One region of the Virgibacillus sp. 6R genome, then DNA from elsewhere that is predicted to be linked to it. Evidence: predicted binding sites of a transcription regulator. Region 1 holds the regulator's gene; the other holds the start of a gene.
The links. The regulator LexA, encoded in region 1, represses DNA repair genes until DNA is damaged. The targets are predictions, from matches to a motif close to CGAACATATGTTCG.
Positions count from the first base shown of each region.

Region 2: BKP57_RS19315 (DNA polymerase IV) is a predicted target of LexA. The motif match lies at 3,594-3,607, and genes of this name have one in related genera.

Region 1 is NZ_CP017762.1:4,643,522-4,660,519, forward strand. Features, by position in the region: gene BKP57_RS21020 (CbrC family protein) at 1-509, shown strand, start outside; gene BKP57_RS21025 (hypothetical protein) at 857-1,201, shown strand; partial or broken gene BKP57_RS21030 (manganese catalase family protein) at 1,394-1,612, shown strand; gene BKP57_RS21035 (manganese catalase) at 1,830-2,690, shown strand; gene lexA (transcriptional repressor LexA) at 2,801-3,424, opposite strand; gene BKP57_RS21045 (YneB family resolvase-like protein) at 3,702-4,346, shown strand; gene BKP57_RS21050 (DUF896 domain-containing protein) at 4,716-4,946, shown strand; gene tkt (transketolase) at 5,051-7,054, shown strand; gene sirA (sporulation inhibitor of replication protein SirA) at 7,240-7,692, shown strand; gene BKP57_RS21065 (YneF family protein) at 7,744-7,965, shown strand; gene BKP57_RS21070 (cytochrome c biogenesis CcdA family protein) at 8,308-9,012, shown strand; gene BKP57_RS21075 (Na(+)/H(+) antiporter subunit B) at 9,076-9,504, shown strand; gene BKP57_RS21080 (response regulator) at 9,520-9,888, shown strand; gene BKP57_RS21085 (CcdC family protein) at 10,049-10,540, shown strand; gene BKP57_RS21090 (hypothetical protein) at 10,645-10,992, opposite strand; gene BKP57_RS21095 (DUF2621 domain-containing protein) at 11,395-11,868, opposite strand; gene BKP57_RS21100 (ATP-binding protein) at 12,112-13,227, shown strand; gene acnA (aconitate hydratase AcnA) at 13,491-16,205, shown strand; gene BKP57_RS21110 (redoxin domain-containing protein) at 16,536-16,998, shown strand, end outside.
Region 2 is NZ_CP017762.1:4,270,934-4,287,931, forward strand. Features, by position in the region: gene BKP57_RS19305 (phosphopentomutase) at 1-1,062, shown strand, start outside; gene BKP57_RS19310 (aldo/keto reductase) at 1,312-2,241, shown strand; gene BKP57_RS19315 (DNA polymerase IV) at 2,324-3,574, opposite strand; gene dacB (D-alanyl-D-alanine carboxypeptidase/D-alanyl-D-alanine endopeptidase) at 4,220-5,572, shown strand; partial or broken gene BKP57_RS19325 (hypothetical protein) at 5,578-5,658, shown strand; gene BKP57_RS19330 (sodium/glutamate symporter) at 5,848-7,257, shown strand; gene BKP57_RS19335 (cation:proton antiporter) at 7,279-8,487, shown strand; gene uraA (uracil permease) at 8,735-10,021, opposite strand; gene BKP57_RS19345 (AMP-binding enzyme) at 10,320-10,826, opposite strand; gene BKP57_RS19350 (NAD(P)/FAD-dependent oxidoreductase) at 11,254-12,468, shown strand; gene BKP57_RS19355 (VanW family protein) at 13,099-13,977, shown strand; gene BKP57_RS19360 (YceI family protein) at 14,771-15,307, opposite strand; gene BKP57_RS19365 (M3 family oligoendopeptidase) at 15,588-16,998, shown strand, end outside.

The sequences.
Region 1 (16,998 bases):
AATTCAAATACTTCGAAAACCCATTGGAGAATGCTGAATTTACAGATGAAGCGTGTCAGTCATGTGGCAAAAACGAAATGTGTTTAGAAGGTGAATATTTTGATCTTGATGATGAGGTGGATTCAGTTTGTTTAAATTGCCTTAGACTAGGAAAAGTTAAAGTGAATATTCCAAATTACATTAAGGACAGAATAACAGGTCAGGGTAAGGAGGAAAAGGTAGCAGAGCTTGAAAAAACTCCTCCAGTACCCTGGATACAATACAACGATTGGCCAGTTTGTTGTGGCGACTATACAAAGTACATTGGGGAATGGGAAAGGGAGGATTTTGAAAAAAACTCTAAGGACGGTAATGGATTAAATTATTTATTAAGTATTTTAGATCAATCAACGAAAGATAAAATTGAAAACGTAAATAATTTTTGGGAAGATATAGGACAATATACTGCAATCTTTGTATTTGAATGCTTGAATTGTTCAAAACGAATTGCAGTTCCTCAAAGCTATTAAAATAGTCGACCTTGGTTGTTTGTTTAATACTCAATCAAGGTTTTTCTTTTTTATAAATAGAATTTATAAGTATACGAACATTCGTTCGCACCCTAATTAGAGTACACCTTTATCTTGTTGTTTATCCCCTCTATATATCCATTTGTTAAAAGGATACATAAATAATTGAAGGATTTCTGTTTTCCAATCGCTGAAACGTATGATAAGCACTTTGAAATGACCCTAAGACCATTATCTAGGAACATCACGGAACGTCCAAGACATTTGACATATCGTCAGGCAAATTAGTAAGGAAATAATAGGCGAAAGAATTAAGTCTAAACATAGTATACGAGGAGGATATAAACATGCCGGTAATGCTTTTAGTGGTAGAACAAGATGAAAATCAAATGAAATATTTACCTGTAATAAGGAAAAATACAAACTTAGGATTTTTTGAGATAAAACAAAGAATTGAAAATGGTAGTCCGATAATGGAATGTAATCTGTTTAAAGATGATGAGGACGATATAAAACTTAAAAAATTAATAAATGAATTGATAAGTGTTGGTGCTAAGATAAGACTGTTCGATGGTAAATTGGTTGAAAGTAAAGAAGTATCTGTTGAATACTTGATGAATAGATTTGATAGATATAAAGAAATACAAAGTCAAAATAAAATGTTAGATGATTTAATGTATGATGAGGATTAATTTTAATATACAGTTGGCAAAATTCAGCTATATTATTTTGGCGAGGTAATATTTTAGACTTAAGAAGTATTGTTAAAGTAAACACGCCAAAAACGTACTAATTAAAAAAGCTAATCTAACTGAATTTTAATCGGTTAAATGCGCAGTTAAAAATAGCACCTACTTATTCTGTAGGTGCTTTTCGTTATGTCTTTAAATGCAAAAAGAGATCCGATTGCTGATTTATATGAGGATATTGCAGCGGAAGAGAAAGCGAGGGCGACATACCAATGGATTATTGATATGTCTGATGATCCCGATTTAAATGATAGTTTGAAGTTTTTACGGGAAAGAGAAGTTGTTCACTCGCAACGTTTCAGAGAAGCTGTAGAAATATTAAAGGAAGATAGGGATGCGAAGAAAATATTTTAAAATCAAATAGTTTGAATAAATAATAGCTATGGTTGAAGAATTAATATTAGCTAGCTGTTTCAGTATGGAAACAAGAACTGTAACTGGTTTCAGTTTTACAGGAATAAATGTAAAGATCATGAAATAACGAAAGAAAACGGGCTCTTTTATTAGGTACGAAGAATGGGGCAATTTCATATAGTATGTATTGTATGTACTATGGAAAGTGGGTGAGAATTTGTTTTATCATGTAAAAGAATTACAATACCATGCTAAACCTGAACGCCCCGACCCCGTCTATGCGAAGAAACTTCAAGAAATACTTGGCGGACAGTTTGGGGAGATATCTGTTATGATGCAATACTTATTTCAAGGGTGGAGTGTCAGGGGAAACGGGAAGTACAAAGACTTGTTAATGGATACAGGAACAGAGGAAATTGCGCATGTTGAAATGATAGCTACAATGATTGCAAGGTTACTAGATGGTGCACCGGATGTTGAATTAGAGGATGCAGCGAAGGATCCTGTAATTGCTGCGATTTTAGGTGGTTCCAATCCTCAGCAAGCGATTGTTTCTGGGCTAGGCGCGATGCCTGTCGACAGTGTTGGAAACAGATGGACAGCAAGTTACATCATTGCCAGCGGAAATTTATTAGCTGATTTTAGGGCGAATCTAAACGCGGAGTCACAAGGACGGCTACAAGTCGCTCGCTTGTACGAAATGACGAATGATAGTGGTGTACGCGACATGCTATCTTGGTTATTAGCAAGGGACACCATGCATCAAAATCAATGGTATGCCGCAATTTGTGAGTTGGAAGAGAAGGAGAATATCGTTGTACCAAGTACTTTTCCTAGAGAATTAGAAAAGCAACAAGTATCCTATACGTTGTTTAATTTTTCTCAAGGAGATGCGAGTGCCAAAGGAAGGTGGGCTCATGGAAGAAGTATGGATGGCTACGGATACTTTAATTATGTCGACAAACCAATTGCATTCGGTTCAGTTCCCCATCTAAAGCCAGCGCCAAAGTATATTTATAATACACCTTTATGGGCATTACGCACCTCGGATGATCCACCTGATCCACATACAATATAATTCGTAAATAGATAAAAAATATAACAGCGCTATACCCTTAAAAAAGGTAGTGCTGTTTGTTTTATGAGTAGGAATGGCCGCATACATTAAAAACTGCCGTTTGGCAGTTTTTAATGTATACTACGGTATAATCCAATAACCTTTCCTAAAATGGTCACGTTATCGTAAATGAGAGGCTCCATTGTTGCGTTTTCCGGTTGCAAGCGTATATGATCTTTTTCTTTAAAGAATCGTTTCACAGTTGCCTCATTTTCTGCTGTCATGGCAACAACAATATCACTGTTTTGCGCAGTGTTCTGCTGTTTAACAATCACCATATCGCCATCCAGAATCCCGGCTTCAATCATACTTTCTCCTTCAATTACTAAAACAAATAAATTATCATCAGGCCCAGCACTGTTTGCCGGTAATGGAATAAATTCTTCAATGTTCTCCACCGCTGTGATCGGCAAACCAGCAGTAACTTTTCCTATTACAGGTGCATAGCGAGCTTCTTCTTTTGGAATAGGGTTATCTTCTGCAAAATCCAAAATTTCAATGGCTCTAGGCTTGGTAGGGTCTCTTCTTATATATCCTTTGTCTTCAATTCTTGCTAAATGACCATGAACGGTTGAACTAGATGCTAACCCCACAGCCTTTGCAATTTCTCTCACAGATGGCGGATAACCTTTCTGCATTACTTCATCTTTTATATAATCTAAAATCATTTGTTGCCTTTTGGAAAGTTTAGACATGAATCTATCACCTCGCACATAAGATTAATTATCCTTAGTTTACCATTAGATAAAACGTTACGCAAACATTCGTTCGAAAAACGCTTGACAAGATCATATGTTCGCGTATAATGAAATTATACAAGCGAACAAAAGTTCTATTTCACGAAGGAGGGCTATTGGATGTTTCAAAAACTGACAAAAACAGATGTATTCTATCTTGTAGCTTTTGCATTAACATTAGGTTTCTTATATTATTCTATTGTAATGAGTTAATCATATAGAAGGAGTAAAAATTGTGAAAGCAGTAATTTACTGTCGGGTAAGCACTGATAAAAAAACACAAGAAACATCATTGGTTAGACAAAAGCAGGAACTGATGAAACTAGCAGCTGACTATCAATTTACGATTGTAAAATGTATCCAGGAACAGGAAAGTGGATATACGATAGATCGTGATGGGATTTTTCAATTACTTGAGCTATTTTCCGAAAAAAAGGCAGAATGTTTATTAATTCAAGATGAAACGCGTTTAGGGAGAGGAAATACAAAAATCGCTCTTTTTCATCAGTTACACAAATTACATATTCCTATATATACTACTTACCATGGTGGTGAATTGGAATTATCCGAGGCAGACTCCATGGTGTTGCAAATCGTCGGAATTGTAGAGGAATATCAGCGGAAAATACATAATATAAAAATAAAACGAGGAATGAACAAAGCCATTGCAGAAGGATATGATCCAAGCGTAAATCTATCCAATCGGCATAAAGCTCCGGGGAGAGAAAGAAAAAAATTCCCGATCGAAGAAGTGATAAGGCTTCGTCAAAACGGCTTAACATTTGCAGAAATTGCTGTTACGTTAAACGGGCTAGGCTATACTGTATCCAAAGCCACTGTTCACAGAAGGTATCAGGAACACCAAAAAGAACTGAATTAACTGTTATTTATTAAAAATCCAAGTGGCTTTAGTCATGTAGTTGAATCCGCGGATGACATATATTAAATGAAATAGAGTTAATTACCTCTATGAAAGAATGGAAGACCTCTGGTTCAAAAAGTAAAAGGCATCAATGAGCATGAATAAAGTTAAGAGCACGGGATTACAATGCGTCAAAACTTGTCAGACTCGACTCAGACAAGTTTTTTGCACTTGTCTTTTTTCTGTGTTAGTGTAAATAAATCCAAGCCATAAAAGTATCTATTTTATCACGACGAAATCTATTGTAAAATAAAACGAAATAGATATATATTTATGATGCATTGGAAAATAAGAGAATTAGCAATTTGCATTTAGGGAGGTAAAGTAATGCTCTCAAAAAATAAAATAGAACGAATCAATCAGCTTGCAAGAAAATCAAAAGCGGATGGTCTTACTATTTCCGAACAAAATGAACAGAAACAACTGCGACAGGAATATTTACAAGGTGTAAGACATTCTTTTAAGAATCAGTTTAAAACGATGAAAGTAGTAGATCCTGATGGAAATGATGTGACACCAAAAAAAGTAAAAGATTTACAGAAGAAGAACAAAAATTAGCGAGTGAGCCTATTTTGTTATAAGTGCATGGTTTCACTTGTGGCAAAGTAGGTTTCATTATAGAATGGAGATAGTTATGATTTACGAAAGGGGCTAACTTTAATATGGCAAGTACGATCGAACAACAATCTATTAATACAATTAGAACATTATCTATTGATGCTATTGAACACGCAAATTCTGGACATCCTGGGCTTCCGATGGGCGCAGCGCCAATGGCCTATACGTTGTGGACAGACTTTATGAACCATAACCCGAAGCATTCGAAATGGTTTAACCGGGATCGGTTTGTTTTGTCTGCAGGACATGGATCTATGTTATTATATAGCTTGCTTCATTTATCAGGATATGACGTATCTATAGATGATTTAAAATCATTTCGTCAATGGGGTTCAAAAACGCCAGGCCATCCTGAAGTTCATCATACTGACGGGGTAGAGGCAACGACTGGTCCTTTGGGACAAGGTATCGGTATGGCTGTCGGTATGGCTATGGCAGAAGCTCATTTAGCTGCTAAATTTAATCAAGCAGATTTATCGATTGTCGATCATTACACATATGCGTTAGTTAGTGATGGCGATTTAATGGAAGGAATTTCTCATGAAGCTGCTTCTCTAGCAGGGCATTTAGGTTTAGGAAAACTGATTGCGCTTTACGATTCCAACGATATTTCCTTAGATGGTGATTTAAACCGTTCTTTCTCTGAGGATATTGAACGACGCTTTACAGCTTATGGATGGCAAGTTCTAACGGTGAAAGATGGCAATAATGTTGATGCAATCAGACAAGCAATTAAGGTAGCCCAAGAAAACTACGAACAACCTACCTTAATTGAAGTGAAAACGATAATCGGATACGGTTCACCAAATAAATCTGCTTCTGCGGCTTCTCACGGTGCTCCTTTAGGAGAAGATGAGGTTAAGCTGACAAAAGAATTTTATAAGTGGACACATGAAGATTTTTATGTACCTGAAGAAGTATATGCGGATTTTAATCAAAAAATTGTTCAAAAGGGTGCCGAGGCTGAAGAAAAGTGGAATCAGCAATTAGCTATGTATAAAGAAAGATATCCAGAACTGGCTGAGGAGTTTGAGCTTGCGCTTCATGGTAAACTTCCAGTTGATTGGGATAAGGAATTGCCAGTCTTTGAACCAGAGCAGGATACACTAGCAACGAGAGCGTCCTCCGGGAAAGTATTAAATGCGATCGCTAAAACTGTTCCAAATTTCTTTGGAGGTAGTGCTGACTTAGCTGGTTCCAATAAAACAACCATGAACGATGAAGGTGATTTCTCAAAGGATAACTATGCGGGTCGTAATATTTGGTTTGGTGTACGTGAACATGCAATGGGAGCTGCTTTAAATGGGATGGCATTACACGGAGGGTTACACGTGTTTGCGGGTACTTTCTTTGTGTTTAGTGATTACTTACGCCCATCCATTCGCCTTGCTTCCATTATGAATACACCAGTTACCTATGTATTTACACATGATTCAATAGCAGTAGGAGAAGATGGACCAACCCATGAACCAATTGAACAATTGGCTTCGTTAAGGGCAATGCCTGGGTTATCCGTTATTCGACCTGCTGATGGAAATGAAACTCAAGCTGCTTGGCGTTTGGCTTTAGAGTCAACAGATACACCAACTGCTCTTGTATTAAGCAGACAAAATTTACCAACGTTACCAGGTACAAAAGAACATGCATATGAAGGTGTTAAAAAAGGCGCTTATATTATAAGTGAGGCAGGGAAGGAAACACCTGACGTGATTCTTTTAGCAACAGGGTCTGAAGTTCAATTAGCTGTTCGGGCGCAAGCAGAACTAAAAGAAAAAGGCATCGAAGCGCGTGTTGTTAGCATGCCTTCATGGGATCGTTTTAAAGCCCAAGATAAGAGCTATCAAGAACAAATTCTACCATCAGCTATTAAAAAACGTGTTGCTATTGAAATGGCTTCTCCATTCGGTTGGGAAAGATATGTTGGTGAACACGGAAAAGTAATCGGAATAGAAACATTCGGAGCCTCTGCAAAAGGCGAGAAAGTAATGGAAGAATATGGTTTTACAGTCGAGAATGTTATTAAGCACGTAGAATCACTCTTACATTAAACACCGAGAGAAAGATCTAGCCAATAGGTCTTTCTCTTTTTCATTTAATTCGGCATAGCCAGACAAAAGAAGTGGTTGTTTGCTTTATAATCTGACAGTATTTTTAATAGCAAATACGTATAATAGGTGTATCTTAAAAAATATACGAGCAGTAGCACAATTAGTGGGAATAGGGAGGATTACCTATGTACACGTATTCTATTTATCATTTAACAGAAGAAGTAGCCATGTATTATTTTCATAAAAGCAGTATCTTATATCGATTTTTAAGAGAATTTGAGTCGTTGCCTTATCGTGCAGATTTGCGCAGACAATTCGAATATATTACAGATCGTATTTGTTATGATCAAATTTTGTTATCCATCCAACGTCACGAATCCACAAACTTATTTGTAAATATAGACAAGGATAAGGTTAGCTTATATAATAGAAAGGCGTTTATTTCTTTACATATTAGTGAAAAACAATTAAAATTTCATTGTAAAACGTTAGAAAGCGCAGAAGAACTGTTATTTCCTATCTTGCGTAGTTACCATCCTTTGCTTTTTGTTGTTGGTGACAATATCAAAAATTTTGGATGGATAACTCCCCTATTGGAATACAGTCGATTAGAACAAAACGAAGTATTGTATTCCTAACATGGATTTACTATACTGTATAAGAGACAACACGAAGGAGGAAAGCTATACATGGACACAATCTGGGTCGTATTAATCGCTGTGGCAGCGTTAATTATTGGTGTTGCTCTTGGATTTTTTCTTGCGAGAAAATATATGATGAACTATATGAAAAAGAACCCACCAATTAATGAGCAAATGCTACGTACCTTAATGATGCAAATGGGTCAAAAACCATCCCAAAAGAAAATTAATCAAATGATGCGTGCAATGAACAACCAGTCTGGAAAATAGGCACTTATGCATATATTAATAAGGTTAATAGCTTGCAAGTGAACACCCCTTACTACAAAATAGTAAGGGGTGATTCTATAGGTGCAAGTAATTAAATTTGGTAGCAAAGTACGTTCTATGAAATAAGTGTACAAAATTTCCGGTCTATCGGTTTTTCAGACTTCTACTTACGGAAATAGATACATTATGCTGTTTCTACCTATCAGCTAAGCTTAGAACCATTTTGATCACGCTCTTATAATCTGGACTCATGTAAAGCGTTTTCGTTTTATTGTCAAAATTGGTCATAGACTTACTAGACTTGTTTGGTACAATAGCATTGAATACAAAGGGGGTATACCATTGTCTGAGATAAATGTATTTATTGCTTTCGGAGCTGGCTTTCTTTCCTTTATATCTCCCTGTGTACTACCACTATATCCTGCATTTTTATCGTACATTACTGGGATGAGTGTAAGCGAATTAACCGAAGACAATAAAATGCTAAATGCCAAAAGCATTTTACATACGATTTTCTTCTTACTCGGGTTTTCTGCTGTGTTTATTATGTTGGGGTTTTTGAGTTCTGGTATATCTAAATTTTTGCTTATATACCAAGATGTCATTAGACAAATCGGTGCTGTCGTTATTGTGTTTTTTGGCTTGGTTATTGTTGGCGTATTGAATTTTGATTTTTTAATGAAAGATCGGAAAATCAATTTTAAAAATCGCCCCGTCGGCTTTTTTGGTACATTTATAATCGGGTTAGCATTCTCATTAGGCTGGACACCTTGTACAGGTCCGATTTTAGGCATCGTATTATCCTTGGCTGCAACGGAACCAAATACAGGAATGATTATGATGATAGGGTATATTCTCGGCTTCTCAGTACCTTTCTTCGTATTATCATTCTTTATAGGTAAGTTAAAGTGGATTAAAAAACATAGCTTAAAATTGGTCAAAATTGGTGGCTATATTATGATTTTTATGGGAATCGCACTATTTTTCGACTGGATGACGGCTCTAACGTCTTATTTAGCAGGTTTATTTGGTTTTTATGGCTTCTAATGGATTTTTACCCTATATTATATTAAAATAAATATTATAACTGCTATTAAAGGGGCAATACACATGTATAAAACGAATGATCTTATATTACGAACCACTGCATCTTTGATTGCCTTCATTTTGTTAGGTTTTGCAGTGTATTTATTATTGGCGGGACATAATTCACCAGGTGGTGGATTTGTGGGTGGACTCATGACTTCTGGTGCTATCCTATTAATGAATATGGCTTACGGGTTAGAAGTAGTAAGGAAAGTGCTACCAATCAATTTTGTGAATTTAATTCCAATTGGTTTGGCGGTTGCGATTGGTACAAGTGTGGGCTCATTTTTGTTTCAACAGCCTTTCCTATCACAAACCTATGGTTATTTTAAATTCCCTATATTGGGCGAAATTGAATTAGCTACCGCAATGCTATTTGATTTAGGAGTATACTTAACTGTAGTCGGGGTAATGATGACGATTATTTTATCAATTGCTAATGATACGGAGTAACAAGGGGGAAAAAGAATGGCCAAAATACTTGTGGTCGATGATGCTAAATTTTTGCGTACCGCGCTCGCGACAATCTTAAGAAAGAAAAATCATGAAATTGTCGGAGAAGCTGAGAACGGTAAAGAAGCAGTACGACTATATCAAGAATTAGAGCCAGATATTGTAACAATGGATATAACGATGCCTGTAATGAACGGTATTGATGCTACGAAAAAAATTATCGATATTGATCCAAATGCTTCTGTTATTATGTGTTCAGCAATGGGACAGCAAAAGGTGGTTGTTGAAGCGATTGAACTAGGAGCTAAGGATTTCATTGTAAAGCCGTTTGACGAAAATCGTATTTATGACGCCATTGATCGGGTATTACATTTAAAATTTTAGTTAAGATCGATGAAGAGTAATTTTGTTACATTCAAGTGTTTCATGATAATTGAGTTACCCAACAAACTATTTAGAAATGCTTGACCTATTATGCTGTTCAATCCTCCTTGTTAAACGCATATAAGCAGATAATTTGGTGATGGGAGAAAGTGGGTTACAAATGTTTTGGTTCATTGCAAGTACAGTCGGGGCAGCTATTATGGCTACTTCGATGATATTTCTTCGATTAAAAGCAGCAAAAAAACCTGCTTCAGTTAAAAAAATCATTTTACCACCACTTTTTATGAGTACAGGAGCTTTTATGTTTTTATTTCCTGTGTTCCAAATTAGCTGGTATCAAGTGATAGAAGCGTTTAGTGTCGGCGTAATATGCTCCATCTTTTTGATTAAGACATCTAAGTTTCAAATAAGGGATCAGGCGATCTATTTAATACCGTCAAAAGCATTTGCTTTTATATTGTTTGGATTATTACTATTCCGTATCGTCATTAAGCTTGTCATAGGAAGTCATATATCTCTAGGAGAAACAAGTGGCATGTTCTTTCTGTTGGCGTTTGGGATGATACTTACTTGGCGATTAGCCATGCTTTATAAATATTTACAGCTAGCGAAACAATTAAACAGCACTTATAATAAAAATACGAGTTTGTGAAAAGCGTTAGACTATTTGCCTAACGCTTTCTGTATGTGCGCCAGGCATTGCGCACATGAGAACAGGCCCTCTTCCTTAGAAGGCCTAAAGTATAAAAAAAGTGATTAGTATAGTCTTATTAATTCTTTAAATCCATTAAATGCATTTTTACCGAAATCATCACTATATTGATTTATATGTTTTTGAATTTCATCAAGATGTTCATGGAGAAAAGAATGTATTTCAGTAGTATCTGCTACATTATATATTTCATGAAGAAAATCTATAGTTTCTCCAATAAGAAAGCTATTATTAAGTTTTAATATAACTGAACATATTTTTGGTATAGCATTAAATGCTTCTTCCGCTGAAAGGCCCTCAGTAAGTTCTTCAAAAGACTCTCTGAAATACCACTCATTTTGATCAAGTTCCGCTTCCCAATTTTCAAAGATATTTAGTAGTTTTTGTTCCACGATGTTAACCACCTTTAATTTGAAATCATCAAATTTCTTAGTCTTCTTATTATAATTGAAGTGGATTGTAATTGTTTTACTACCTTAGCTTAATACGGGATAAAATGGAGTGAGCTATTTCTGTCTCACCCCATCATTTGACTTAAAATCCTATTTATTTACAGAGCAGATAGTTGCGGAGTTAAAAAATTCATCCCGTATATAAGGTGCTGTAAGAATTTCGCTTCAGGGGTTGGATAATCTGTACTGCAACAAGTCTAAGCGGGAGATAGCAGCACCTAAATACCCTATTTCGTGAGAGGCCTTTAGGTCATCATACCCTTATGGTACTAACAAGCCGTCGGGAATGAATGAAATCCACCACTGATGGAAGATTCACTTTATAGAGATAAAGAGTTTCTGTTATGATTGATGTTTTTGCTTCCAATCAGCATCATAATCATTTTTTGATTGTTGAAAGAAGTGCTCATAAGGAGTCGTATCAATCTTTTTTTGCGCTAATTTTTTCCGTAAAAATTTGTGGTCACGTTTAGGTGTGGCAATAATATATCCTTCAATTAATATATCACGAGTAATCCTCTGTTTGTTTTTTGCTAAAGCGACTTCGCCAATTTTACCTACTATCTTATGCTTTGCTACATCACGGAATAGCTCCGGAACAGGGGATACTAACTCATCCAATAGTTCTTTTTCTTCGTCTCCCCACATATGCTTCGTTTCGTTCACATAATAGGTTTCCCAGTCCATAGTAGACTTCCCGTCTTCCTTAGGTAATCGCTTAAGAAATTTTCGAAACATGAAGTATCCACCAATAGCCATAATAGCAATCATAAAAAAACCCCAGAAAATAATTAAGTAATTAACAAGAACCGACATAATATCACCTTTTTCTCCCCTTTTTACCAAAATTTCGTAATAATTTGACAAAATATTTAACTATTTAATTTATTTTTTCATGTACTTATAGTAAGATTACTAATAATTGGATGTTTAAGGCGCAGTTAACTTCATTATAAGATGAAAAATATTTTCAAACAAGCGTCATACTATCAGAGGCGAGCACATATATCTGTATAAAGAAAGGATTTGTTGATATTTGCAAAACGAGGGGGAAATATGATGAGGTACGAAAAAGAGACAGGAAATACAGATAAATCTATCCATTTAGCTGAAATGCAACAAGAACAAAGGAAAAATTTACAATTATCTTCACTGCCAGCATCTATGCTTACATGGATAGAAGAGAACTGCCATGATATTATTTCTGTTATAGATGAAGACGGTTTGTTTATTTATATTTCTAAATCTGTCGAGCGTATCCTTGGTTATCAACCATCACAGTTAATTGGAAAGCCATGGTATAAAGTTATTTCTTCAGAAGATATCGATTATATAAAGGAAAGTTGTAATCCTGATCCATTAATGAAACTCTTTTACCAATTGAATGTAATCAATAGTGATGGAAAGTCTATTTGGTCTTCTTGTACTTTAACGAAGCTCAAAGATAGTAAAACAGGTAGAACTTTTTATATTTCCATTGTTGCAGATATACGAGATAAAAAAGAAGTAGAAGAAATCATGATTCAGTCAGAAAAAATGTCCGTAGCTGGTCAACTGGCTGCAGGTATTGCTCATGAGATTCGGAACCCCTTAACATCTTTAAAAGGTTTCTTGCAGTTACTTCAGGCTGGTGTGAGAAAAGAAGAATATTACAATATTATGATTGAAGAAATAGAAAAGATGGAGACTATTACATCAGAGTTACTATTTATTTCCAAGCCGTTAACAGAAACCAAACAACTGGAATCGATTGAATCCATGATACATGATGTCATTGTACTACTAAGACCGCAAGCAAAAATGAAAAGTATTCATATTGAATATAATGGATCAGGAAAAGAAAAAATTTATTGTGATCGTTCTCAAATTAAACAAGTATTAATTAACTTAATTAAAAATGCAATTGAAGCGATGGACCAAGGAGGAACCATTCGTATTTTTACCAGCTCTTCCGATTCTCATATAGATGTTAGCATCATCGATGAAGGACCTGGAATACCTCAAGATATAATACATAAATTAGGAGAACCATTTTTCACTACTAAGCAGAGCGGTACAGGCCTAGGCCTTATGATAACAAAACAAATCTTAGAAAGACATCAAGCCTTTTTAGAGATGAAGGCAAATGAACAGATCGGTAGCACGTTTCGGATTATCTTTCCAGTTCCAGCTTAGTTTTCATGAAAATAAAAAAGTGCCAGAGCCTATTGTTTGGTGAATTCGTTATGCGTATAAATGGCTCATTGCAATAATATTTTTTTGTATAAGTATTTCTTATCACTTCGCATAACTTTTTACTATAACCGTTGTAGGGGTGAATGGTTTGTTTTATCATGAATTTTCTTATAAGATAGAGACAGTGAGAGGTTTTATACTGTTAAAGTAATAACAAATGCCGTGTTTTTTAATACGGTGAGCATGAAGAGAGGGGTACACACATGGGGAAGAGCAATTTTGTGAATACGAAAAAACAATTTGAACTTAATGGGAAAACGTACAATTACTATGAATTAAAAGCTTTAGAAGAAGCCGGATTAGGCAATATATCCCGGCTACCATTTTCAATCCGTGTACTTTTGGAATCGCTGGTTCGTCAGCATGACGGTCATCAAATTAAGGATGAGCATGTAGAGAGATTAGCAAAATGGGGAACGAAAGAAGGCAAGGGAGTGGATGTTCCATTCAAACCTTCCCGTGTTATTTTACAAGACTTCACAGGGGTTCCAGCAGTTGTTGACCTTGCTTCTTTACGAAAAGCAATGGTAGATATGGGAGGAAAACCAGACGAAATTAATCCTGAAGTACCAGTGGACTTGGTAATTGACCACTCTGTGCAGGTGGATCAATATGGGACACCAAATGCCTTAAAGGCAAATATGGAATTAGAGTTTGAACGAAATGCGGAACGTTATGAATTTTTAAACTGGGCACAAAAGGCATTTAATAATTATCGCGCAGTTCCACCAGCAACCGGAATTGTTCACCAGGTAAACTTGGAATATATAGCAAATGTTGTTCACGGTTTAGAAAACGAAGATGGAGAATATGATGCATTTCCAGACACATTAGTGGGAACGGATTCACACACAACCATGATTAACGGACTTGGTGTATTAGGCTGGGGTGTTGGAGGAATCGAAGCGGAAGCAGGTATGCTTGGACAACCATCTTACTTCCCTGCACCTGATGTAATTGGCGTGAAATTTACTGGCAGTTTTCCGAATGGAACAACAGCAACTGACTTAGCACTAAAAGTAACGCAAGTACTGCGTGAAAAAAATGTAGTAGGTAAATTTGTCGAATATTTTGGTCCAGGATTAAAAGATATGCCGCTTGCAGACCGAGCAACCATTTCTAATATGGCACCGGAATATGGTGCTACTTGTGGGTTCTTCCCTGTTGACAAAGAATCACTAAGTTATTTAAAGCTTACAGGCAGATCGCAAGAGCAAATCGATCTTGTTGAAAAATATTGCAAATTAAATAATCTATGGTATTCACCGGATCAAGAAGATCCAAAGTATACAGAGGTCGTAGAAATTAATTTGTCCGAACTTGAACCAAACTTGTCAGGACCAAAGCGCCCACAAGATTTAATTGCACTATCTAATATGAAGAAGGAATTTAATAAAGCAATTACAGCACCAGCTGGAAATCAAGGGTTTGGGCTGGATAAGTCAGAATTCAACAAAGAAGCTGTTATTGAGCATCCGAATGGGAATACTTCTGTCATGAAAACGGGAGCGCTTGCGATTGCTGCAATTACATCTTGTACCAATACGTCAAACCCTTACGTTATGCTAGGAGCAGGGCTACTTGCGAAAAAAGCAGTCGAAAAAGGTTTAGAAGTGCCAGATTACGTAAAAACATCCCTTGCACCTGGTTCAAAAGTTGTTACTCGTTATTTGGAAGACGCTGGCCTGACGCCATATCTTGACAAACTAGGCTTTAATCTAGTTGGTTACGGATGTACCACTTGTATTGGTAACTCAGGACCTTTACGTGAAGAAATTGAGCAGGCCATTATCGATCATGATTTGACAGTAGCTTCTGTGCTTTCTGGAAACCGTAACTTTGAAGGACGTATACATCCATTAGTTAAAGCCAACTATTTAGCTTCACCGCCTTTAGTTGTCGCTTATGCGCTTGCAGGGACCGTCGATATTGATTTGACAAAAGATGCTTTAGGTACAGATAAAAATGGTAATCCTGTGTATATGAATGATATCTGGCCTTCTATGGAAGAAATTAAACAGCAAGTAGAAACAGTGGTTCAACCAGAAATCTTCCGCAAAGAATATGAAGACGTATTTACTTCTAATGAACGTTGGAATCAAATCGATACAACGGATGAGCCACTATTTGAGTGGGATAGCGAATCTACGTATATTCAAAACCCTCCGTTCTTTGAAGGTTTATCAAAAGAAGCTGGTTCGGTCGTACCATTACAGAATCTGCGTGTTATTGGAAAATTCGGTGACTCTGTAACAACTGACCATATTTCTCCAGCAGGTGCGATTGCTAAAGATATGCCTGCGGGAAGGTATTTACAAGATAAAGGTGTGTCGCCACGTAACTTTAACTCCTATGGTTCTCGTCGCGGAAATCACGAAGTTATGATGCGTGGAACGTTTGCGAATATTCGTATTCGTAATTTAATTGCACCAGGAACAGAAGGTGGATATACAACATACTGGCCGACGGAAGAAGTAATGCCTATTTATGATGCTGCAATGAAGTATCAGCAAGATGATACCGGTCTTATGGTTATTGCAGGCAAAGACTATGGGATGGGATCTTCACGTGACTGGGCTGCAAAAGGTACCAATTTATTAGGTATTAAGACGGTTATTGCTGAGAGCTTTGAGAGAATTCACCGTTCTAACTTAGTGATGATGGGAGTTCTTCCGTTACAATTTAAGCAGGGCGAAAGTGCCGATAAGCTTGGTTTAACTGGGAAAGAAACCTATCATGTCGAAGTAAACGAAGAAGTAAAACCGCATGATTTAGTTAAAGTAACAGCAGTTGACGAAGCAGGTAAACAAACAGAATTTGAAGCTGTTGCCCGTTTCGACAGCGATGTGGAAATTGATTATTACCGTCATGGCGGTATCTTACAAATGGTGTTACGTAATAAACTAGGCGTTATATAAAAACGCCAAAAAAAGATCTCTGTCTTATTTGTGACAGAGGTCTTTTTTATAAGATAAAGAATGTATAAAATGAGGTGCTTGAGGATAACGAAATAACCGAATAGGCCAAGCTAAGCTTTTCTTACTTCTGTTAATCCTATATAATTTAATCTTTTCCAAGCTGTATCCATGACAATTTTCTAACATGGATAACTGTTTACTTTACATTTGCTATACAATTAATCTACGATGAAAGAAGATCGCTAAGAAAAAAGCTGTTAGCAAGCAATAAGAGGAAATACAATGATCTAGAGGGAGCAGATCAAACATGAAAGAGCAAGGGGATATTTTATGGTTAAGAGAATAGTAGGTGTTTTGCTTATTATCGTATTAGCTGGTGGAGTACTGTTTAATTACGTTCAGCAAAGAAAAGAGTCAGAATCAACTACAGCAAATGAGTATAATGTAACAGGTGATACAGATGCCAAAGGAGGAATGATTTCTTCTGTCCAAGAAACTCATGAAATTGGTGATACCGCACCAGATTTTGAGTTAAATACGTTGCGTGGAGAAAAACTACAACTCTCCAAATTAAGAGGAAAAAAGGTAATCTTAAATTTTTGGGCAACGTGGTGTCCGCCATGTCGCGAGGAAATGCCTGAGATGCAAAAATTTAATGACGACTTTAAGGAAGAAGTAGAGATTGTAGCTGTCAACTTAACAGAATCGGAAAATAAAGAAGCAAATGTAGCTGAATACATTGATAAGTATCAATATACGTATCCAATTCCCTTGGATAAAAAAGCCAAAGTCC
Region 2 (16,998 bases), 370 kb from region 1:
TTTATGTATAACGTAGGGTTAGGTACGTTAGTGGATGGAATCCAAAGCCCTTCCAACGCTTATGGCTGTGCGAAGCTTGCGCATCATGGTGCAGATACGTATTTAGGACATCAAGAAATAGTAGGAAGTTGTCCCAAAAAATCCAACAAACGTTTAATAAAGGACATTCATGTTGGTTTAAAGCTGGCATTAGAAGCAGCTGGGTATACGGTTACGTACCCAATTGTTGGTTGTCCAGTTTTATTAGTTAATAATGCAGCTGTAGTGGCCGACAATTTAGAATCTGCTTATGGTAACATCATTAATGTGACAGCTGATTTTAAAAAAATGCCGTTTTCTATGGTAAAGCAATTAGGACGAGTAGTTAGACAACATGTGGATACTTCTAGGGTTATAGCATTCGGTGGACCATATACTTCCATAGAGCATATTTTATCTTGTGTAATAGAAAAACAAATGGGTCAATGGGGGGTTGATACACCAAAAGCAAAAGTTTATGGTAAGGGTTATGATGTTTATCATATGGGATATGGTGTAGAAATTGATAAACAATTTCCTATGATTGCTGCTAAGCATGGCTTGAAGGTTTATCGTTTAGGAAAAACAGCCGATGTTTTACATGGAGAAGGCCCTGCTAATCCAATTGTAAACACGTCGAAGTTACTGCAAAGCGTAAGCGAGAACTACTTAGCGGAACAGGGTGAGGCAGCTTTTTTAATTAATATTCAAGAAACAGATTTAGCTGGACATTCTCAAAATGTAGACTGGTATTGCCAATTATTAAATGAAGTTGACCGGTGGCTGTCCAATATTTTCTTACCCCTGATGGCTAAGGAAGATATATTAATCGTTATGGCTGATCATGGAAATGATCCAACAATAGGTCATGCTAATCATACGAGAGAATACGTACCTATTTTAATTTTTGGTGAAAAAGTAAATAGCGTAAATATAGGCCTTCGCGAAACAATGGCTGATGTCGGGGCCACTATATGTGATTTTTTTCACTTCCCTTCCACAGCAGAAGGGAAAAGCTTTTTAGCAGACATTTTAAATGAATAGGTAAGAGTTATTGTCCTTTCGTTGGCATTTTAAGAGAATACGTTTTCTTATTAAAGTAAAAACGACTAAATATTCTGTTGTTGGAGCTTATGTAGTAGGATGGATGAGCGATCTTATTGATTGATGTAGGGGATTTTTGGTTATTTATAATGTTTTACAGCGCTATTTTGTGGTACATTACTTTATAGATGAAGAGAAGCAAGTCTAATTCATCAGGGAATTTTATTTTAAAAGGAGATGCTTTTAATCATGCCCAAGGTTACTTTAGGAAAATCAGATATCTCTGTCTATCCAATCGGGTTAGGAACGAACGCCGTCGGTGGTCATAATATTTATCCTAATATGCTCGATGAAGAACAAGGAAAGAATGTCGTTCGTACTGCATTGGAACAAGGAATTAATCTGTTGGACACAGCGTTTATTTATGGGCCGGAGCGTTCCGAAGAATTAACCGGGGAAGTGATGAAAGAATATAAGCGTGAAGATATCGTGCTTGCGACTAAAGGCGCGCATAAATTTGTTGGTGACGAAGTAGTAATAGATAATTCTCCTGCTTTTTTGAAGCAGTCCGTAGAAGATAGTCTTCGTCGCTTACAAACAGACTATATCGATCTATACTATATTCATTTTCCGGATAAAGATACACCAAAAGATGAAGCTGTTGGTGCATTAAAAGAATTAAAGGATGAAGGGAAAATTCGTTCTATTGGTGTGTCGAATTTCACATTGGAACAATTGAAAGAAGCGAATAAGGATGGATATGTTGACGTACTGCAAGCAGAATATAATTTACTAAAGCGTGAAGCAGAAACTAGTTTTTTCCCTTATACGGAAAAAGAAAAAATTACGTTTATTCCTTACTTTCCACTGGAATCAGGATTACTTGCCGGGAAATATGATAAGCATCAAACATTTACGGATTTACGGGCTGAAAACCCGAATTTTCAAGGTGAAAAATTCCACGAAAACCTTGCAAAAGTGGCAAAATTAAAGCCAATAGCTGAGAAATATAACCAGGAAATTGCTCATATTGTTTTAGCTTGGTATTTTACTCGTCCTTCTGTCGATGTTCTTATTCCTGGAGCCAAGCGGCCAGAACAGGTAGTTAGCAACAAACGGGCTGCTGCGATTACTCTTGCAGAAGAAGATGTGCAGCTGATTAGTGATATTTTTGCCTAAGTTTGTATTTGTTCCGTGAAGAGTAAAATCTTCACGGAACAGCTTGTTGTTTGCATATCCTCAAATGGGGAAGGTGCCCCTTCTACGCATAGTGCCCACCGATTTTTTTGCTTCTTTCAATCGTAATACCTGCATCCGTATAGCTACTCGCACGGAGAAGCGAAGTAGCGCCATATTTCGCACGGATGGCATCCATGGTGTAACCAATATCATCTTTTTTGGCACGATCTTCAAATAAGCTCAATTGCGTAGCTTGTTTTCCGTATAAATGAGTTAATGTCACGTACACTCGGCGAATACTGCTGATGCCATCGTAAAAGCGAAAAAATAAATCCATACAAACATGATACATATCCATTGTAACATTGGTCGGAATAGAAACAGATGCAGAACGGGAGAATCCACCACCAGTTTCTTTGGAATAACTGATGCCAAGCTGAATGGTTTTTCCAGCCATATGAGCGGTTCTTGCCCTCCGGCACACTTCCTCACAAAGATCCAGTATACAAACATGGACTTCTTCCTTTGAATAGTCACGCAATAATGAAATACCGTGACCGAAACCTTTTTGCTCCGTTTTGATGAAATTTCCGATTACAGGGCTTAAATCGATTCCCCATGCATGCCAGTATAATTGCTCTCCCATGACGCCAAATCGTTTTCGCAGGCGTTGCAAGTCAAAGCAAGCAAGCTGACCAAGTGTTATAATTCCCATGCGCTGGAGATTTTTTTTCATCCTGCTTCCAACTCCCCAAATCGTTTCTACTGGAAAAGGCCACAGTTTTTGTGGTACATCCTCATAGGTGCATTCGGCAATTCCTTGTTTTTTTGCATGCAGATCCATCACGACTTTGGCGAGAAATTTATTATCACCAATACCAATGGAGCATGTTATCCCAAAGCATTCGAGAATATCGCTTTTTATACGTTCAGCTATTTCTAGACGGCTTCCAAACCTTCTTTTGAGTCCGTTAACAGTAACCCAAACTTCATCTACGGAATATGGATGGATGGCTTCTTTAGGAACGTATTGATAAAGTAATTTGATTATTTCAGTGGATACTTTTAAATAGTCAGCCATATGTGCAGGAACAATATGCAGGTTTGGATCCTTCGGCAGTTCAAAGAAACGACTCACATTGCTAATCCCGTATTTTTTCTTTAGCGCAGGAGAAGCAGCAAGTACAATACTACCGGATCTGCTCGGATCGCCTACAACGGCAAGCAATGCTTTCATTGGATCTAAATGCAATTTGACTGCCTCCACACTGGCATAAAAAGAGCGCATATCGATACATAGAACATCATTACGTGGATAGAGGGAATAATCCATCATTCAACTTCCTTATCAAAGAACGTATGTTCTTATTATATGCAGATCGCAATTATTTTACTAGTGCCATTTTCTTCCTAAAGATAGGAAAATGGTTCAAAGGGGGCGAGTTTTTTAAGAGATACAAAAGTATAAATTTAGGCGCTTGGAGATAACGAAATAACCGAAGCCACGTCCGGCGCATGAGCCCAGCAACGAGGCGACTTTAGAAATGCGCCCTACGATAAGGCATCATCGGTTCGTTACCTCACCGTGATTCCTTTATCTCAGTCGATTCGTTCCATTCGCTACGTTGCTAAACGGGCGCCCTGCGCCTTTGTTCTACTATAAAGTATAAGATTTTTTTTTGGTTTATAGTATAAGAAAAACAAAGGCTTCCGCCATTAGACTTGGCGACAAGCCAAGTTTTTCTAAGTGAGTATGGTACATACCTTCAAAGGCATACAGATTCCTTTCCTTTAGTGAATATGCTACTCCAGAAAATTTAGAGATATTTGCTACTGGCGTTTAGGTTTTCCTATGAAAAAACCGTAAAACTTGTACATAAAAAGGATTATTACTTAACTATATGGAATTAGTTTATAACGATAAGCATGATGCAACTATCCTGAATGGAAGTAAAAAGGTTAAAAGGAGGCATCTTAGATGAAAGAGAGAATAGAAACGTATATAACCAGAGAACCGAGATTACAAGGAGCGTTGATAGGTATTAGCATAAGAGAAGCAAAAACCGGAAAAGTTGTTTACGAACATATGGGCGATATCAGGTTCCATCCGGCTTCCAATATGAAGCTATTAACCGCTGCTGCAGGTTTGAACGTGTTAGGAGAGAGGTATCGCTTCACCACTGAGTTAAATACCGACGGAGTAATTGAAGATGGAACTCTAAAAGGAAATCTGTATATCGTTGGTAAAGGTGACCCGACTTTATTACCAGAAACCTACCATCTATTTGCCCGGCGATTAAACCAACTAGGAATTAAATATATTGCAGGAAACATCATTGGTGATGATACATGGTATGATGCCGTTCGACTGTCGCAGGATATCATTTGGAGTGATGAGACTTACCATTATGCAGCACAAATCGCAGCATTAACAGTTTCACCAGATAAACAATATGACGCGGGTAGTGTCTATGTGAAAATAAGCCCTCGGAAACATGGGGAGCCAGCAAATGTAACCCTATTTCCAAAAACGGATTATGTTACGCTTGTCCATAAAATAAAGACAGGCGAAGAAGAAAATATTGTGATTGAAAGGGAGTATGGAGGAAATAAAATACATTTATCTGGAGAAATATCCGAGAACGGTGGAGAAGTGGAGGAATGGATAGCAGTATGGGAACCAACAGACTATGCGTTACATATTTTTCAAGCTGCACTAAAGCATCAAGGAATCGTATGGGGAGGGACTGTGTATCGAGGACAAGCTCCGCAGCGATTAACATGCTTGTATAAACACCATTCTATTCCGCTAAATAAGCTGATTATTCCGTTTATGAAAAACAGTAACAATACGATTGCAGAAATAATCATCAAAGAAATGGGAAAGCTCGTATATGGAGAAGGAAGCTGGGAAAACGGTTTACGAGTGTTAGAAAGGGAAATGGACGGGATGGGGATGGAGCTTGAAACAATGGTTATTCGTGATGGTTCAGGTATATCGCATATAAATGGCATCCCTGCTAACCAACTAACGAAGCTGCTATATACGATTCAAGCAGCTAATTGGTTTGATATATATGTACATGCGCTACCGGTTGCAGGAGCTCATGAACCATGGATTGGTGGTACATTGCAGGAACGTATGTCTCACCTTAACATAAGGGCTAAAACAGGGACAATTCACGGTGTAAGCACATTAGCAGGGTATATGCGAAAAAGAAATGGAAAACAGTTGATTTTTTCCATTTTAATAGACCATCTACTCGATGAAGAGGAAGGAAAAGAAATTGAAGACTATATTTTGAATATTATAGCAGGTGAAGATGTGTGAATTTAGCAGTTGGTGATTATAAGCCAAAGTATATGAATAGCCCGGAAAGTGAATTGTTCCACAAAGGAAAATTACTTTATAATTTTGATCTGGTTAAATGATATATTCGTAAATAAAACGAGGCAGTTTTATTAGAAGGGCAAATGGATACGCGTGTATCAAAGTAAAGTTCCAATGGAAGTAGACATATGTCCGTTTTATTTGGCAACACGTTTTGAAAACCATTGTCACGGGAAAAGCAATAGCAATAAAAAGTAAAAAAAGGGGTTTTCAAAATGACAGCAAACCAAGTTGGATTTGCCTTTTTGTATGTAGCGGCTTTTTTGCTATTAGGAAAATGGGTACGAATCCGTGTTTCATGGTTGCAAAATTTATTTTTACCATCTTCTATTATTGGAGGCTTTTTAGCTTTAATCCTTGGTCCGCAAGTTCTTGGAAAGCTAGTAAGCATGTTTGTTTCAGAAGATTCGTTTTGGGTGAACGGAATTTTTCCAGAATCAGTGACTACTGTATGGAGTGATTTACCAGGGTTATTAATAAATGTTGTATTTGCTTCGTTATTTCTTGGAGCGTCCATCCCTGGACTACGAAAAATATGGAACTATGGTGGCCCGCAATTAGCTTTTGGCTGGACCATTGGCTGGGGGCAGTATGTCATTGGTATTTTGTTAGCCATCCTTGTGTTAAGCCCTGTGTTTGGCTTACCGCCGTTAACTGGTGCGCTAATTGAAGTGGCGTTTGAAGGCGGACACGGGACTGCAGCTGGCTTAGCCGGAACGTTTGAAGAAATAGGATTTGCAGAAGGTTATGATTTGTCTGTAGGTCTAGCTACAATAGGAATATTGTCAGGAGTAATTGTAGGAATTATTTTAATTAATTGGGCGGTTAGAAAAGGAAAAACCAATGTGATTAAAGATGTACAAGGCTTTTCTGATTTACGAAAGCAAGGAATTATGGAATTTGAAAATCGAGATCCTGCAGCCAAAATGACGGTACGACCAGAATCAATTGAACCGCTGTCTTTACATTTTGCATTGGTTGGCTTATCTGTGCTAGTCGGGTATTTACTTTTACAAGCGTTAATATGGTTGGAATCTATCATCATCGGTCCATTTACAGATACAACATTTATGATCTATATTCCATTATTTCCATTAGCTATGATTGGCGGGATTTTGGTTCAACTATTTTTCAATAAAGTGGACAATGCACAAATTGTAGATCGGAATATGATTAATCGTATTCAAGGCTTTGCATTGGATATACTTATTTTAACAGCTATTGGAACAGTATCGATTGATGTCATTAGTGATTATATTGTTCCGTTTCTTTTATTAGCAACAGCCGGTATTTTATGGAATGTTTTTGGTCTTTTAGTGTTAGCACCAAAAATTATTCCTTCATACTGGTTTGAACGAGGGATTGGAGATTTTGGGCAGTCTATGGGGATCACTGCAACTGGTCTATTATTAATGCGAATTGTGGATCCTAGAAGTGAAACACCAGCATTTGAAGGGTTTGGGTATAAGCAGCTTGTGTATGAGCCATTCCTTGGGGGCGGACTGGTAACAGCTCTTTCCATACCACTTATTTATCAGTTTGGTGCGATACCATTTTTAATTTTTGCTATTATCATGAGCCTCATCGGTGCTTTAGTTGGCTTGCTATATTTTGGCAAAAGATAAGCATGTAAGGGAGCGAGTGTATTGACGGAATACCATCTTCTGCTATTGTTGATTATTGGCTATCTTGTTTTTTCAATGGATAAAAAACAAAACTATTTTCCTGTTCCTGTTGTACTTGTTTTACTAGGAGTTGTTTTGTCAGTAATTCCTTTTTTTCAAGGGGTTATCATAACGAAAGAAATGCTGTTCACATTCTTTCTCCCTGCTTTATTGTTTATTTCCGCTTATCAATTTTCCATGCAAGCTTGGCAAAAAAATAAGTTGATTATCAGCAGCTTAAGTTCTATTGGTTTGTTTTTGCAGGTTATTATACTTGGTTTATTCATTTATATTATCGGAAATGGATTTCTCTCCATCTCTTTTATAGCTGCATTATTAATAGCATCGCTATTAACGCCAACCGATCCTGTTTCTGTTGTAAATATATTAAAACAAGCTTCTAGTGATAAGGAGGATGTAGCTGATATAGTAGAAGGTGAATCTATGTTAAATGATGGCACAAGCATTGTTGTGTTTACCGTTTTATTACAGATGTATGGACAGCAAGCGAGTGTCCATTGGCTAGATTTTACGCAAGAATTTATTCTCGTTTCGTTTGGCGGAGTAGTGGTTGGCATTGCTTTTGGTTGGCTCATGAGCAAAGCTGTCCATTTTACCCATCATCGCCAATATCAAGTTATGCTTAGTATCATTGTAGCTTATGGAAGTTTTTATTTAGGGGAAGCATTGCATGTCTCCGGGGTGTTGGCAACAGTCACGGCAGGGATGATGCTTTCTTATGAATTTGGGAAAAATATAAAAGAGGCGCATTTTCGTGAATCACTTGATGGTTTTTGGGGAATTGTTGAACCAACTTTATTATCCATAATCTTTTTACTAATTGGCATTCAGGCAACAGAATATCTCCAGTTTTCTGAATGGACGCTTGCATTTTTTGTCTTTGTATGTACGCTGTTAGTAAGGTTTATGGTTATAACGGGAATGACGCAGCTACACCCTGCATGGAGAAAAATGATTACGGCTAAAGATAGTGGAGTGATTGCATGGGCAGGGATTAAAGGAACGATGTCTGTTGCTTTAGTGCTTGGTTTGGAAGCAACATTGGGAGCAGACCATTTTATTGTCTCATTAACTTTTGTGGTAATTATATTATCCTTTGTTGTCCAAAGCATCGGTGTCTATCCAATCATGAAGAAATTAAATAGCAAGGGAATGTCTTCCAGCTCATAAAATAACTTTGCGTTATAAAAAACTCCCCCCTGTTTTAATTTAATAGAGGGGGGATAGGTTTTATCTCGTATATAAGGTTGTAAAAACTCCCACTTTAAGAGTTGGATAATCTGATGGGAGATAACAGCAACGGCCTTTAGGTCATACCGTTACGGTACTAACAAGCAGTAGGGGCTGAATGAACATCCCCACTGATTGAAGATTCACTTTATCTCGAATGGAATTCACTTTATCGTATCATATTTGACTAGCTTTCATTTGATACTTTGAAAATATCCAATACTTTAAAGAAGATGCTCAGTAAAATAGCGACAATCGTAGCTAGTCCCATGCCTGATAATGCTACAGAACCGATTTCAACAGTCGTACCACTAACACCAATTACAAGCACAACGCTGGATAGAATCAGATTTTGTGAACGATTATAATCGACATTTGCTTCTACTAACATGCGTAATCCACTTGCTGCGATGATCCCAAATAGAAGTAAGGATATACCTCCCATAACAGCTGTAGGAATAGAAGAGATTAGTGCTGCAAGCTTGCCGACAAACGATAATATAATTGCGATTACTGCAGCCATACCGATTATCCATGTGGAATATACTCTTGTAATAGCTAAGACACCAATATTTTCGCCGTATGTTGTATTTGGTGTTGAACCAAAAAAGCTGGAAATAATCGTAGAAATTCCATTCCCAGCTAGGGAACGGTCAAGCCCTGGATTTTTGGTCAAGTCTTTTTTTACGATGTTTCCTGTTACGAAAAGGTGACCAATATGTTCAGGAACAAGAACGATGGCAGCTGGTAAGATAGTTAAAATAGCCCCACAATCGAATTTCATTTGATAAAATTCTGGCACGGAAAGCCAGCTTGCTTCACGTACAGCTGTAAAATCGACGAGTCCGAAAAAATAGGCAATGATATAGCCTGCTATAATACCAATTAATATAGGGATGATTTTTAAGAACCCACGTAGTGTCACCCAGCAAATGATCGTTATTAATAAGGTAAGCAATGCTACGATCGCTGTATCTGTATTAATCGTCCATGTGTCATCTGCACCAGCTGGAGCAATCCAGCCAGCCATTTCTGCAGCAGTAGGGACAAGTTCTAATCCAATAACGGAAACAATTGCGCCCATAGCTGCTGGTGGAAATATCACATCAATCCAGTTTGTTCCAGCAAGTTTAACTACAAAAGCAACGAGGCAAAGAATAACCCCCACTGCTAAAAATCCACCTAAAACATAGCCATAACCTTCTCCACCAGCATAATCTGCCAAAACTGCGGAAACAGGGGAGATAAATGCGAAACTAGAGCCTAAATAGGCGGGGATTTTTCCTTTTGTAATAAACAAATAAATTAACGTACCGAGCCCATTCATCATCAAGATCGTTGCCGGATTCACTCCAAACAATATCGGGACAAGCACTGTTGAGCCAAACATGGCGAATAAATGTTGAATACTAAGTGGTAAGCTCGTTAATAAAGGCAAACGCTCATCTACTTGAATTTCTTTATGTTGTGTCAAGACGTATTCCTCCTATTTGCTTAACGGTTACCGCGCTGCATAAGAAAAAAGCACCCTGCCGTGTTTGTGCAGGGTGCTTCCATAAAAGAAAAAGTTGCCTACTTATTCCTTTTATAACAGAATCTTATCTGTTTCACCTTGGCAGCCTCACGGGACTGAATTAAAGGTAACCGTATCAATTTATCTTTTGTATTATCCCAATTTAAATGGAATTTGTCAATAGTATAGAGCCATTTTGTAGTCGGCTTCTATTTTTTCATAAGGGAGTGCTAATAGGATAAAATATTTTAATGATGTGTTAGAGTCTGTTTCTTAATTCTACTTTTAATATTTTCCCGCTCGATGTTTTCGGCAAATCATCTACAATTGAAATTCTGGATGGATAGGTAGAATCTTCTGAATGTTGTTCACAAAATGAAATAAGTGCTTCTTCGGAGATTGCAGCTTTTTTTTCCTTAAGGACAATAAAAGCGTGCGCAATTTCTCCCTTTTCTTTATGCGGCACAGGGATTACTGCGGCTTCTTGTATAGATGGATGCTGCAATAAAATTTGTTCCAAATAAGCTGTAGAAATTGCACCAGTTGCCTGCGGAATATCTTTTCGAGCTTCTTGTACATGAATACGACCATGTTCATCTACGGTTCCTTTATCTCCCGTGAAAATCCAACCATCCCCCAGCGTTTGCTGGTGTTCCGCATGCTGTAATGCACCATTCCCCTTTACAATAATATCGCCAATTTCCATGCCGTTTGGTGTTACATCTTCCCCTTTATGATTAATGACACGGACTTCTGTTTGTTGCATTAAAACATCCCACCTTGTTCCGTTTTTTCTTTATATACGTTATTATGAAATTATAACATAAATTATTGAAAGCGTTTAAAAATACGTTTAACTGGAGGGAAAAGTTGGATATTGATAAAAAAGGAGGGGCCTAAGAGGATAAGACTATAGCGCTCTGCTTCATATATTTTAACGTTTTGGTTGTAACATACAACAACCGATTAGGGCGAATCATTGTCGATCAGGGTTAGAAATCTATCATTATGAAAGTCGGTTTAAAGTGGAACAGGGATAGAAGCTTCTTGTTAATAGCCTAAATATGAAATTTTTGTTATGATAATTATATTGTAAATAAAGGATGGGCGTATATATATCATTTTCATTTATATTTAATAAAAGAGCGCTTTTCCTGCAATATATAAGTAAGTATAGGAAGGTGGAAGTTTTTATGAATCTAAATAAACCAAAGATAGTGGTGTTGGGGGCAGGGTACGCTGGGCTAACGACAACAAAACGCTTAATGCAAAAGCTGTCTCCTGAACAAGCAGAAATCGTTTTAGTAAACAAGCATAACTACCATTATGAATCTACCTGGTTACATGAAGTAGCTGCAGGTACGATTAATCCAAACCAAGCACGTGTTATTATAAGTGATGTTATTAATCCAAATAAAGTACGACTTGTATTTGATTCTGTAACTAAAATCGATAAAGATAATCAACGCGTCATTTTAGAAAACAGTGAACTGGAATATGATTACCTTGTTGTTGCGCTTGGATTTGAGTCCAATGATTTTGGTATTAAAGGAATGGCGGAACATGCATTTGCCATTGAAGATATTGATTCCAGCCGCTTGATTAGTGAACACATAGAATACCAATTTGCAAAATACAGATCAGGCGAAGACGTTGACGAGCATAGCTTAAATATTCTGGTTGGTGGAGCTGGATTTACAGGTATTGAATTTGTTGGTGAGCTTGCAGAACGTGTGCCACAATTATGTAAGAAATATGATATTGACCGTAATAAAGTAAGAATTATTAACGTAGAGGCTGCCCCGTCCATCCTGCCAATGTTTGATAAAGAATTAGTTGCTTATGCGAAGAAATCATTGGAAGATCGTGGTGTGGAAATCAAAATTGGCGCACCTATTTCAGAATGTACCGAAGAAGGGTTTATTGTTGGTGAAGATAAAGAATTAATTAAAGCCGGTACGATTGTTTGGACAGGCGGGGTAAAGGGAAGCTCTGTGTTAGGAGATTCTGGCTTTGAATTGACGAAAGGTAAAGTAAATGTCAACGGTGATTTACGCATGCCAGGTGAAGAGAATATCTTCGTTATAGGAGATTGTTCATGGGTTTGGGATCATGAAGCAGATCGCCCGTATCCGCCAACTGCTCAATTAGCTATGCAAGAGGCAGATGTGGTAGCAGCAAACTTGGTTGCTTTATTAAACAATGAACCGTTAACTGATTTTGTCTTTAACAGCAAGGGAACAGTTGCTTCGCTTGGACATTCGGATGGTATTGGGAATGTTTTTAATGATTACAAACTTAAAGGAAAAGCAGCTGCAGCAATGAAAAAGGTAGTAGATAATCGTTCTCTATTCCTTATGGGTGGACCAAAATTAGTACTTAAAAAAGGGAAATTTCGTCCATTTTAAGATGTTCACAGCCTAAGATGATTTAAAATTTATAGGGAGGCTTACGAATATGAAAAATAAAACGTTGTGTGGAATTTTCTTAGTTATTGCTTCATTAATTGGGTATCGACTGTTAAGTGATTATATGGAAGAAACCAGAGACTTTAGGTAATTACAAGCAGACCATCTCATCCTATTAGGTGAGGTGGTCTTTTTTACACTATAGGAAAGCATAAGATTTTTTTGGTGTATAGTATAAGAAAAACAAAGAAAACAAGAGAAAACGTTATTATATAGAGGGAGTATAAAATTTGTTGCTTTGGGATAAGGGATAACTGAATAGCCACGTCCGGCTTCAGCGCCCAGCAACGAGGCGACTTTAGAAATGCGCCCTACGATAAGGCCTCATCGGTTCGTCGCTAAGGGGAAGGCCGACTAAAAACGGGCTTGCCGCTCAGGCGTCGGCATACCCCTGTTTTTAGTGGCATGATTCCTAAATCTTTGGTTGTTCGTTCCATTCGCTACGTTGCTAAACGGGCGCCTTGCGCCTTTGTTCTCGCTCAATGAAACCCTGCCATTTATCTAAGATTCTTTCCTTTCTTGAATGATCTTTGCTGATTTTACTTATACTAATTGCAGGAGGTTGTTGCCATGAAACGAGTCATCATTTGTTTGGGCTTGTTAGGATTTATATTGTTACCAATCCATAGTATTTCAGCAAGTAAAGATATGCCGGCTGAGATTATGATAAAGCGTGTAGAAATAAATCAATATGCTTTAGACAACATCGACAAGCTATTTATTAATAACTCTAAATTGCAGACGCTAATTGGACAATTAAAACAAAAGGTTTACCAAGACCCTATAAATGCAAAAATAGACCGTGTAGGGAAAATCACCCCTGGAAAACCAGGAGTTACGATTGATGCGGATCAGTTTCAAATTGATTTCCGAGAAGCATTTTATAATCCAAACATCCAAGAGTTTAAAGTTCCGGTGAAGCCTGTATATCCTCGCGTGGATAAAGGTTTATTAACAGAAATTAGTCAAAAGCAATTAGGTAGTTACGTCACTCATTTTAAAAAAAACAATGAGGAGAGAACAACAAATATTGAGCTTGCCGCGCAAGCAATTGATAGTCATGTTATATTTCCTGGTGAGTTATTTTCATTTAATAAAGTAGTTGGGGAGAGAACAGAGAAAAAGGGATATAAGCGGGCGCCTGTTATTGTAAAAGGAGAGCTGGCTGAGGATATTGGCGGAGGTATTTGCCAAGTCTCGTCGACTTTATTTAATGCTGTTAATTTAAAGGGAATCGAAATTGTAGAAAGATATGCACATAGCAAGCATGTACCGTATGTACCGCCAGGAAAAGATGCAACAGTCAGTTGGTGGGGACCAGACTTTAGTTTTAAAAATAGGTATAATCAACCGCTTTTACTACGTGCGCATGCCAAGAATGGACAATTGGTTGTCCGTGTTTTTTCATCAGACATCGTAGAACATTTTGAGAAAGATATACAAAAGTAAACATGAGGGTGGGACATAAGCAAATACTATATAGCAAAAGCCGAACAATCCATTTATAATTGTTCAGCCTATTTGCACTATAGGAAAGTATAAGATTTTTTTGGTTTATAGTATAAGAAAAACAAAGGCTTCCGCCATAAGACTTGGGGCCAAGCCAAGTTTTTCTAAAAAGATAAGAAACCACCATGGCTCGCCTAGAGCGCGAGCCACCATCTATCATGAAAAAATTTTTGCTTTATAATGTTTAGATTCTTAAAATACTGTCTAAAATAAATGAGTTAGATAAGTTTGTTTTTTCATACAAAAGTATAAAATTAGGTGCTTGGAGATAACGAAATAACCGAAGCCACGTCCGGCGCAAGCGCCCAGCAACTAGGCGACTTTAGAAATGCGCCCTACGATAAGGCCTCATCGGTTCGTCGCTAGGGGAAGGCCGACTAAAAACGGGCTTGCCGCTCAGGCGTCGGCATACCCCTGTTTTTAGTGGCATGATTCCTAAATCTTTAGTTGATTCGTTCCATTCGCTACGTTGCTAAACGGGCGCTTGCGCCTTTGTTCCATTAAAAAATTTTTATCAAACGCTATGTCAAAATACTTCGCTTTCCACAGGTCTCTTCAGCTTCCTCGGAAAGCAAAAACCGCTTTCCTGTGGGATCTTCAGCTCGCGCTGATCCCGCAGGAGTCTACCTATTTTGACTACGCTAAAACTTGCGTATACACAATTGGCGATTTATTGTTCGTTTTTTTTAAACAGCCGCTTTAGATATGTCCCAGCCTCAATGATTTAGATAAACTAAGCTTGTTTATGTGCTTCAATTTCGAAACTAATTTTTACGTCGTCCCCAAGCAGAACGCCGCCTGTTTCAATAGCTGTATTCCATGTCAGACCGAAATCTTTACGGCTAATAGTAGTTTCTCCGCTAAAACCAGCAACCATATTTCCACTCATTGGATCTTTACTTTGACCTGCAACAATTACGTCAAGGGTCACTGTTTTGGTAGTCCCACGAAGCGTTAAATCACCAATCACTTCATATTGGTTGTCAGATTTTTTCTGAATATCTGTGGAGGTAAAAGTTGCTGTTGGATAATTTTCCACATTGAAAAAATCTGCTGAACGTAAGTGATCATCACGGTCTTTATTACGTGTATCAATACTGTTTACATCAATGGTAAATTGGATATTTGCATCCGTAAATTGATCCAAATCAGCTTCGATTTTACCATTAAATGAATTAAATCTTCCTTTGGCTTTTGAAATCATCATATGCTTGATTGAAAATCCAATTTCACTGTGAATTGTGTCTACATTCCAAACCGTTTTTGTCATGTACATCCCTCCATGATAATTAATCACTTATTATTACTTTATGTAACTTAGTGTAAAATAGAAAGTCTATGTTGTCAAGTAATTATTTAGGTGCCAATTTATTCTGCATTAGCTGCTGTAAGGCAAAGTTTCACTTTGTAACTGGAGGTAAGCCCCAATCTTGTGTACGGTGAAGTGAAACTGAGCAGGATAAAGCTAAAGTGGTTGATTCAACGCCAGTAAGCAGTGGACTGAAAGAAAATCATACTGATTGAGCTTCATTTTGTAAAAAATCAAGGCAATGTTTGGTATACTTACATATGTAGTGAAATTTCTAACAATAGGAGGGTTTATATTGGAACAATTAAACCACAAACAAACGTGGGATTTAGAAGTTATTTTCCCTGGGGGAAGTAAATCTACGGAGTTTCGCACATATTTGCAAACGGTAGAGCACGAAATGAATAAACTTGATTCTAATGTTCTTCAGTTTGATACCAAAGCTACAACAGAAAATATGGAAGCACTCTTACATGTATGTGAGCAATTGGAACGGACGATGAAGATGATGAGAGAAGCTTTTGCGTTTATTAGTTGTTTACATGCGCAAGATACAAATGACAAGCATGTGCAATCTTTATTAGGTGAGCGGTCCCAATTGAATGCGAAATTTAGTGGGATACAATCAAAGTTAAAGCAAAAGCTAGGAGAAATAACAGAATCAGACTGGAATATTTTTGAAAGATATGCATCATTACAAGAGATTAAATTTGTCCTACAGGAATATCGTGAACAGGCACAAAAAATGTTGCCTGTCGAGCAGGAGGCAATCATAAATGATTTAGCCAAGGATGGATACCATGCGTGGGGGCAAATGTATGATGTTATTGTAGGTAAAATGGAGGTTGCATTAGAAGAAGAAAACGGCGTTCATCATTATTCCATAGGTCAAGCAACGAATAAACTCACACATCCTGAACGTAATTTTCGCAAACACGTATTCACCAAGCTTTCTGAGGCATGGAAGTCGCAGGCCGAGCTATTTAGTCAAACGTTGAATCATTTAGCTGGTTTTCGTTTAGAGATGTATAAGCATAGAGGTTGGAATGATGTGCTCATGGAACCATTAATGATCAATCGAATGAAACAGGAAACATTACAGGCGATGTGGTCGACGATTACCGAGCACAAGGATCATTTCGTTCGTTATTTAAATAAAAAGGCCGAGCTTCTCGGTGTGGACAAGTTAGGAATTTATGATGTGACAGCTCCAGTTAGCAAAACGGTTCAAACATATACATATAACGAAGGAGCTCATTTTATTGTAGAACAATTCCGTAAATTCAGTCCCCAAATGGCCGATTTTGCGGAAATGGCTTTTGAAAAGCGCTGGATTGAAGCAGAAGATCGCCCAGGTAAACGCCCTGGTGGTTTTTGCACAAGTTTTCCATATAGTGAGCAAACACGTATTTTTATGACGTATTCCGGAACGGCTAGTAATATCGCTACGTTAGCACATGAATTAGGGCATGCGTACCATCAATATGTGATGAATGATGTGAATGGCTTAAATCAAAGATACGCGATGAATGTGGCAGAAACTGCCTCTACTTTTGCAGAAATGATTGTAGCGGAAGCATCCTTGCAACAGGCATCTTCCCTAGAAGATAAGCAAGCCTTACTGGAGGATAAAATTCAACGTAGTGTGGCGT